Regions from separate parts of the Tardiphaga sp. OK245 genome, predicted to be linked through region 1. Evidence: predicted binding sites of a transcription regulator. Region 1 holds the regulator's gene; the other holds the start of a gene.
What was found. Region 1 encodes PhoB, which activates phosphate uptake and scavenging genes when phosphate is short. Its sites were predicted from a motif close to TGTCATNNANCTGTCAT; they were not measured.

Region 1 (4,303 bases):
TTCGACATATGCCAGAGCTTGGTGGCCTGCTCCTGCAATGCGGCGACCATATGTGGGTGCGCATGGCCCAGCGCGTTCACGGCAACGCCGCTGGTGAAGTCGAGATAGCGCTCGCCATCGGTTCCAATCAGCCACGCGCCTTCACCGCGCTCGAAAGCGACATCCGCACGCGCGAAAACAGGCAGCAAGTGAGCCTGAGAGAGGGGCGAAGACGTTGCGTTGCTGGTCATAACCGATCCGATCGAAAAGACTGCGGCCGCGTCGATGACAACTGTGCGAAATCGAACAACGGACCCTAGAAACGAAACGTGCCGCCCTTCTCGGGCGGCACGTGGGCATTATTCTATGTGTGCTGTGAAGACTGTCAACCGCGCACTGCGGCTTTCGAGTCACACGGAGTCGCAGAAAAAGCCGATTTTGCAGCTTTATTTGCAGAAGCATGTGGACGCGGCATGCCCGACTCTTGCGCGCGAGTCACGGCATATTGTAGCTTTTGCCTCGTCGGATACGACATCTCGTGCGGCGGTAGATCCTTTTGACACATCCAGTGCGGCGTAACAGCCGGACGCGAAATTCGCGCCCGGTGAGCGCTAAAGGATTCTGACCGCAGGGATTTTTGAAGTCTCAACTCGCAGCGCTGCCCGGTCAGGCCGGCGCTCACGAAGGGAAAACGGCGATGACGGTAATGACATGGACCGACGATCGCGTCGAACAGTTGAAGAAACTCTGGGAAGGCGGCCTTTCCGCCAGCCAGATCGCTGCGGAACTCGGTAACGTGACCCGCAACGCCGTGATCGGCAAGGTGCACCGCCTTGGCCTGTCCGGCCGTGCCAAGAGCCCCTCCTCGGCAGCTCCGCGGCAGCGCAAGGCGCGCCCGGCACAGCAGATGGTGCGCGTCGCCCGCCCGATGGCCCGTGGCAACACAGCATTGGCCCATAACTACGAGATCGAGGCCGAGCCCGACCCGATCGCCTATGACAACATCGTGCCGATCAGCCAGCGCCTGTCGCTGGTCGAACTCAACGAAGCCACCTGCCATTGGCCAATCGGCGATCCGTCGAGCGCGGACTTCTACTTCTGCGGTGGCAAGGCCCTGGCCGGCGCCCCCTATTGCGCACATCACTCGCGCATCGCCTATCAGCCGGCCAGCGACCGCCGCCGCGCGGTGCCGAAGCCGACGCGCTGAGCTGGAAAGCATCTAAACCAAATGAAAATGCCCGGCGATGAGCCGGGCATTTTTTGTTTGGGGGCTTCTAACCTCGCCCCGCTTGCGGGGAAGAAGGAAGATACCTACTCCGCCGCCTTGTCGAACCGGTCGTCCAGCGCGTAGCCGGCGCCGCGCACGGTGCGGATCGGATCTGGCTCACCGGCGGGGTTGAGCAGCTTGCGCAGGCGGCCGATATGCACGTCGACGGTGCGCTCGTCGATATAGATGTCGCGGCCCCAGACGCTGTCGAGCAACTGTTCGCGGCTGAACACGCGGCCCGGATGTTCCAGGAAGAACTCCAGCAGGCGATATTCGGTCGGACCGAGATCGATCGGACGGCTTGAGCGCACGACGCGGCGCTTGTCACGGTCAAGTTCGATGTCGCCAAACGCCAAAACGGTAGCGAGACGCTCGGGAGCTGCACGACGCAGCAGGCCCTTCACGCGGGCCAGGAGCTCCGGCACGGAGAACGGCTTGACGATGTAGTCGTCGGCACCAGTGGCGAGACCGCGAACGCGCTCGCTCTCTTCGCCACGCGCCGTCAGCATGATGATCGGCAATGCCTTGGTTTCGGGCCGTGCGCGCAAGCGGCGGCACAGTTCGATGCCGGACAGGCCCGGCAGCATCCAGTCGAGCACCACGAGATCCGGCACCCGCTCCTTCAAGCGGGTGTCGGCATCGTCGCCGCGAGCGACGGTTTCAACATCATAGCCTTCGGCGTCGAGGTTGTAGCGAAGCAGCGTCGTTAGCGCCTCTTCATCTTCCACAACCAGAATGCGTGCATTCACAGCCATCTTGATCAATACCCTCAGTGACGTCCGACAAGTTTTTAAATCATGATCCTTGCGGAAGACTGGCTCCCACTTTTCCGGATCATGCTTCAGACCGTCGGCGTATTCGCGAATGTGGTCATGTCGCCCTTCGGGCGCTTGTCGAGGATTTGCTGGCCCTCGATCATGTAGAACACGGTTTCCGCAATATTGGTGGCATGGTCACCGATCCGCTCGATGTTCTTGGCGCAGAACATCAGGTGGATACAGAACGAAATGTTACGCGGGTCTTCCATCATATAGGTCAGGAGTTCGCGGAACAGCGAGGTGCAGATCGCGTCGATTTCCTCGTCGCCCTTCCACACCGTCATCGCGGCGGGCAGATCATGTGCGGCATAGGCGTCGAGCACGGCCTTGACCTGGGTGGTCACGAGGTCGGTCATGTGCTCGAGGCCGCGGATCAGCTTCAGCGGATGGAAGTCGCTGTCGAGTGCATTGACGCGCTTACCGATATTCTTGGAGAGATCGCCGATGCGTTCCAGATCGGTAGCGACGCGCAGCGCGCCGACGATCTCGCGCAAATCGACAGCCATTGGCTGGCGCTTGGCGATGGTCAGCACGGCGCGCTCTTCGATCGTGCGCTGCAACTGGTCGATCTCGGAGTCAGTGGCGACGACGCGCGCACCGAGCGCGACGTCCCGGCGGATCAGCGCGTCGACGGATTCGACGATCTGCCGTTCCGCGAGGCCACCCATCTCGGCAACGAGACGGGTCAGCTCCTGCAGATCGTCGTCGAAAGCCTTGGTGGTGTGTTCAAAAGCCATCTCAAATTCCTCCCGCGAATATGTCGCGTCAGCCGAAGCGGCCGGTGATGTAATCCTGGGTGCGGCGATCGGTCGGCGACGTGAAGATCTTGTTGGTCTGATCGAACTCGATCAACTCGCCGAGATACATGAAGGCTGTGCTGTCGGAGACGCGGGCAGCCTGCTGCATGTTATGGGTCACGATCGCGATCGTGTACTGATCCTTCAACTCGTCGATCAGCTCCTCGATCTTCGCAGTCGAGATCGGATCCAGCGCCGAGCACGGCTCGTCGAACAGGATCACTTCCGGCCGCACCGCGATGGTGCGCGCGATGCACAGGCGCTGCTGCTGACCACCCGACAGGCTGAGGCCCGACGCGTTGAGCTTGTCCTTGACTTCGTTCCAGAGTGCACCGCCGCGCAGCGCCCTCTCGACGCGGATGTCCATCTCCGACTTGGAGATCTTTTCGTAGAGGCGGATACCGAAGGCGATGTTTTCGTAAATCGTCATCGGGAACGGAGTCGGCTTCTGGAACACCATGCCGACGCGGGCGCGCAGCAGGTTGAGGTCCAGCTTCGGATCCAGAATGTTCTGGTTGTCGAGCATGAGCTGACCTTCGGCGCGCTGGCCGGGATACAGATCATACATGCGGTTGAAGATGCGCAGCAGCGTGGACTTGCCGCAGCCCGACGGGCCGATGAATGCGGTTACGCGGTTCGCCATCAGCGTCAGGTTGATCTTCTTCAGGGCGTGGTGTTCGCCATAGTAGAAGTTCAGGTCGCGCACGGTGACCTTGGGACGGGTCTCGCCCTGCAGGGCCGACGGCGGCGGCATCGAGACGGAAGGAACGCCAGACGACACAGAAAGCTCACTCATTTTGCTGTCCTCTCGGCGCCGAGAATGCGCGCGCCAATGTTAAGGGCAAGTACGGTCAAGGTGATGATCAGGGCACCGCTCCAGGCGAGCTGCTTCCAGTACTCGTAGGGGCTCTGCACGAAGTTGTTAATGGTCACCGGCAGGTTGGCCATCGTCTTGGTGAGATCGAGGCTGAAGAACTGGTTGCTCAGCGCGGTGAACAGCAGCGGCGCCGTTTCACCGGCGACACGCGCGGTCGCCAGCAGCACGCCGGTGATGAGACCGGCGCGGGCTGCACGATAAGCAATCCGCTTGATGACCAGGGAGCGCGGCAGGCCGAGCGCCGAGGCCGCTTCACGCAGCGGGTTCGGCACGAGACCAAGCATATCTTCAGTGGTGCGAACCACGACGGGGATCACGATCACGGCGAGCGCAAGCGAACCGGCGAGAGCCGAGAAGCCGCCCATCGGAACCACCACCGCACCATAAACGAACAGGCCGATGATGATGGACGGGGCCGACAGCAACACGTCGTTGATGAAGCGGATCACCGAGGTGAGTTTGTCGTGCTTGCCGTATTCCGCGAGATAGGTGCCGGCAAACAGGCCGAGCGGCGCGCCGATGCCGACGCCGATGACGGTCATGATGATCGAACCGACGATGGCAT
Region 2 (4,303 bases), on a different contig from region 1:
CGACCTCCAAATCATCATCATCTGCAGGGACGGCCCTGCCTGTTTACAGGGGTCATCCCATGGCTTGGCTATTGTTGTTCGTTGCGGGTCTGCTTGAAGTCGGCTGGGCCGTCGGGCTCAAATATACCGAAGGCTTCACCCGCCTCGTCCCCTCCGTCCTCACCCTCATCAGCATGACCGCATCCGTCGGCATGCTCGCCCTCGCCCTCAAGGAACTGCCGATGGGAACCGCCTATGCGGTGTGGACCGGCATCGGGGCGGTCGGCACCGCAGCGCTGGGCATGTACTTGTTCGGCGACCCGGCCACCGTGGCGCGGATCACCTGTATCGGGCTGATCGTGGCGGGCATTGCGGGACTGAAGCTGGTGTCGTGACCTGCGTCAGATAAAGCTCAGATGCAACAGCTTCACGATCCACCAGGTCGCCGCGGCGACGATCGCCGCGGCCGGGATCGTGATCACCCAGGCATAGACGATCGAACTTGCCACGTTCCAGCGCACCGCTGATACGCGACGGGCTGCGCCGACGCCGACGATCGCGCCGGTGATGGTATGTGTGGTCGAGACGGGAACGCCGAGGAACGTCGCCGCGAATAGCGTCGCCGCACCGCCGGTCTCGGCGCAGAAGCCCTGCATCGGCGTGAGCTTGGTGATGCGCAGACCCATGGTGCGGACGATGCGCCAGCCGCCCATCAGCGTGCCCAGCGCCATCGCCGCCTGACATGACAGCACGACCCAGAACGGCACGGAAAACTCCGTGCCGAGATGGCCCTGCGAATAGAGCAGCACCGCGATGATGCCCATGGTCTTCTGCGCATCATTGCCGCCATGGCCGAGCGAATACAGCGAGGCCGAGACGAACTGCAGAATGCGGAAGGCGCGGTCCACGGCGAAAGGCGTCGAGCGCACCGACGCCCATGACACGATGGCCACCAGCACCAGCGCCAGCAGGAAGCCCACCAGCGGCGACAGCACAATGGCCAGCAGCGCCTTGGACAGCCCGGTCCATAAGGCTGCCGAGAGTCCTGCCTTGGCGACACCTGCCCCGAGCAAACCACCGATCAGCGCATGCGACGAGCTCGAGGGAATGCCGAGGCCCCAGGTGATCACATTCCAGACGATGGCGCCCATCAGGGCCGCAAAGATCACCGCGGGATCGATGACGCTGGGCTCGATGATCCCGGTGCCGATGGTGTTGGCGACATGCAGACCGAACACCAGGAAGGCGATGAAGTTGAAGAATGCCGCCCACAGCACGGCATATTGCGGCCGCAGCACGCGCGTCGAGACGATCGTCGCGATCGAGTTGGCAGCGTCATGCAGGCCGTTGAGAAAGTCGAACAGCAATGCGATGGCGATGAGGCCGATCAGCACCGGAAAGGCGAGCGTGGCGTCCACCTGATGGCCCTGCCTTATACTTGTTCGATGACGATGCTGTTGATCTCGTTCGCGACGTCGTCGAAGCGGTCGGCCACCTTTTCAAGGTGCTTGTAAATCTCGGCGCCGACCACGAAATCCATGGTGTTGGCGTCGCGATGCTTGAGAAAGAGCTCCTTGAGCCCGATGTCGTGCAGATCGTCGACGCGGCCTTCGAGCTTGCCGACTTCCTCGGTGATCGCGGTGAGCAGGCCGACATTGTCGCCGATGGCGCTCATCAGCGGCACCGCGCGGCCGACAAGGTTGGCGCATTCCACCAGCAGCGTGCCGATCTCGCGCATCGGCGGCTCGAACTGGCGCACCTCGAACAGCATCACCGCTTTCGCCGTCTGCTGCATCTGGTCGATGGAATCGTCCATCGCCGTGATGAGGTTCTTGATGTCGACGCGATCGAACGGCGTGATGAAAGTGCGGCGAACGGCGGTCAGCACCTCGCGGGTGATGGCGTCGGCGTCGTTCTCGAACTGGTTGACACGCTGGCAGTAGACCGGCGTCTCGTCGCCGCCTTCCAGCATCCCCGCAAGCGCCTTGGAGCCCTCGACCACGGTCACTGAATGGCGGGCGAACAGGTCGAAAAACCTTTCCTCCCGGGGCAGAAAGGACCGGAACCAGCGCAGCATCATCTCATCCAACTGTCAGGAAAACGCAGCGACCGGACCGCCAGATGGCGGACATGGTCCCGCGGGGCCACCGCCGGCGGCCCTGTGTCACACGGATGTCATAAAGCATTTCCGGCCAAGACGGGCAATCACGCACCTTTTAGGCCCGATCATCCACCGCTTTATGACAGCCTGCTTTTCCTGAGGCAGTGCCTGGATTTAGAGCGACCGCTTGAAGTAATGCGCGATTTCGCCGATGACGCCGCGGCGCAAGGTCGGCCCAACCGTTGACGGCGCTACGCCTTGTAGGCGACCCAGCCCCTGAACGTGAACCCCGCATAAAACAGGGCAACGTCGGTGAAGCCTGCGTCCCACAGCAGGGCTTCGTCCTGCTCCGGCGACAGCAGCGGCAAGCGTTCGCCGATCGCCGAGATCGCATTCTCCGTATTGGCGGCCAGTACGCCGGATGCCGCCGCAAAAGCTGCGTAACGGGACAACCATCTGGCCTTTTCTCCGTCGTGCTGGGGAAAGCTGTGGTGGGCGACGACGAAGGGAGCGCCCGGCTTGAGCCGCCGGTGCACCTCGGCCAGCGTGCGTCGACGCTCCTCCTCCGGGATGAAATGCAGGGTCAGGATGCAGGTCGCCGCATCGAACGGCCCCTCGGGCGCGCCGTCTATATAGCCTTCATGGAGATCGACGCGTGACGCGAGCGGACCGAGCGTGCGCTTGGCCAGTCCCAGCATCTCGGCCGATGGATCGACGCCGCAAAAGCGCCATCCGGGGTGCGTCTCGGCAAAGGCCTTCAACTCCAGCCCACCACCCGCGCCAAGCACGAGCACATGGGCGTCATTCGGTGCCCGTTCCGCAAGGAGAATACGCGCCATCTGCAGCAAGCCGAGGAAGCCCGGCACTTGCCGCACCGGGCCTTCCGCATAGCGTGCCACTGCCTCCGGGTCGGAGAAGTATGACAACGGTGAACTACAGCGACCGCTTGAAGTAATGCGCGATTTCGCCAATGACGCCGCGGCGGAAGGTCAGCACGCAGACCACAAAGATCACGCCCTGGATCACCGTCACCCACTGGCCGAAGCCGGCGAGATATTGCTGCATAGCGATGATCACAAAGGCGCCCACCACAGGCCCGAACAGCGTGCCGAGGCCGCCGACCAGCGTGATCAGCACGATTTCACCGGACATGCTCCAATGCACGTCGGTGAGCGAGGCGTTCTGTGCCACGAACACCTTCAGCGCGCCGGCGAAGCCCGCAAGCGTGCCGGACAGGATATAGGCCAGCAGCTTGTATTGATCGGTCTTGTAGCCCAGCGACACCGCACGCGGCTCGTTCTCACGGATCGCCTTGAGCACCTCGCCGAAGGGCGAGTTAATGGCGCGGTAGATGATCAGGAAGCCCAGCGTGAAGCCGGCCAGGATCACGTAATACAGCGTGATCGGCTTCGAGAGATTGAACAGGCCGAACAGCGTGCCCTGCGGAATGCCCTGGATACCGTCTTCACCATGGGTGAACGGCGTTTGCAGATAGACGAAGTACAGGAGCTGCGACAGCGCCAGCGTGATCATGGCGAAGTAGATGCCCTGACGACGAATGGCGATCAGGCCAGTGACGACGCTGAGCGCAGCGGCGGCGACGACACCGACGACGATGCCGAGTTCGGGCGTCAGGCCCCACACTTTCAGCGCATGCGCCGTACAGTAGCCGGCGGTGCCCAGGAACATCGCGTGGCCGAACGACAGCAGACCGCCATAGCCGATCAAAAGGTTGAAGGCACAGGCGAGCAGCGCGAAGCAGAGCGCCTGCATCACGAAGAACGGATAGACGCCAGTGAGCGGCACGACCAGCAACAGTGCGGTCATGATCGCAAAGGCGACCATCTCGTCTTTGACGGTGCGGCGGGGTGACGGAATGGCGTTTTCAGTGATCGTTGTCATATCAGGCAGCCCGTCCCGTCAGTCCGGAAGGTTTCACAAGGAGCACCAGCACCATCAGCACGAAGACGACGGTGTTGGAGGCCTCGGGGTAAAAATACTTGGTCAGACCCTCGATGATGCCGAGGGCGAAACCGGTGATGATGGAGCCCATGATAGAGCCCATGCCGCCGATCACGACGACCGCGAACACGACGATGATCAGGTCCGCGCCCATCAGCGGGCGCACCTGGTTGATCGGCGCCGACAGCACGCCGGCGAGTGCCGCGAGACCGACGCCGAGACCGTAGGTCAGCGTGATCATCAGCGGCACATTGATGCCGA

Region 2: BLW80_RS12640 (DUF47 domain-containing protein) is a predicted target of PhoB. The motif match lies at 2,059-2,075, and genes of this name have one in related genera.

The regions. Positions count from the first base shown of each region.
Region 1 covers NZ_FNWZ01000002.1:1,134,214-1,138,516, reverse strand. Annotated here, with positions in the region: gene BLW80_RS12035 (aspartate aminotransferase family protein) at 1-230, opposite strand, end outside; gene BLW80_RS12030 (GcrA family cell cycle regulator) at 677-1,186, shown strand; gene phoB (phosphate regulon transcriptional regulator PhoB) at 1,291-1,995, opposite strand; gene phoU (phosphate signaling complex protein PhoU) at 2,088-2,801, opposite strand; gene pstB (phosphate ABC transporter ATP-binding protein PstB) at 2,830-3,657, opposite strand; gene pstA (phosphate ABC transporter permease PstA) at 3,654-4,303, opposite strand, start outside.
Region 2 covers NZ_FNWZ01000003.1:4,025-8,327, reverse strand. Annotated here, with positions in the region: gene sugE (quaternary ammonium compound efflux SMR transporter SugE) at 60-374, shown strand; gene BLW80_RS12645 (inorganic phosphate transporter) at 381-1,397, opposite strand; gene BLW80_RS12640 (DUF47 domain-containing protein) at 1,412-2,056, opposite strand; gene BLW80_RS12635 (class I SAM-dependent methyltransferase) at 2,332-3,006, opposite strand; gene BLW80_RS12630 (branched-chain amino acid ABC transporter permease) at 3,014-3,982, opposite strand; gene BLW80_RS12625 (branched-chain amino acid ABC transporter permease) at 3,984-4,303, opposite strand, start outside.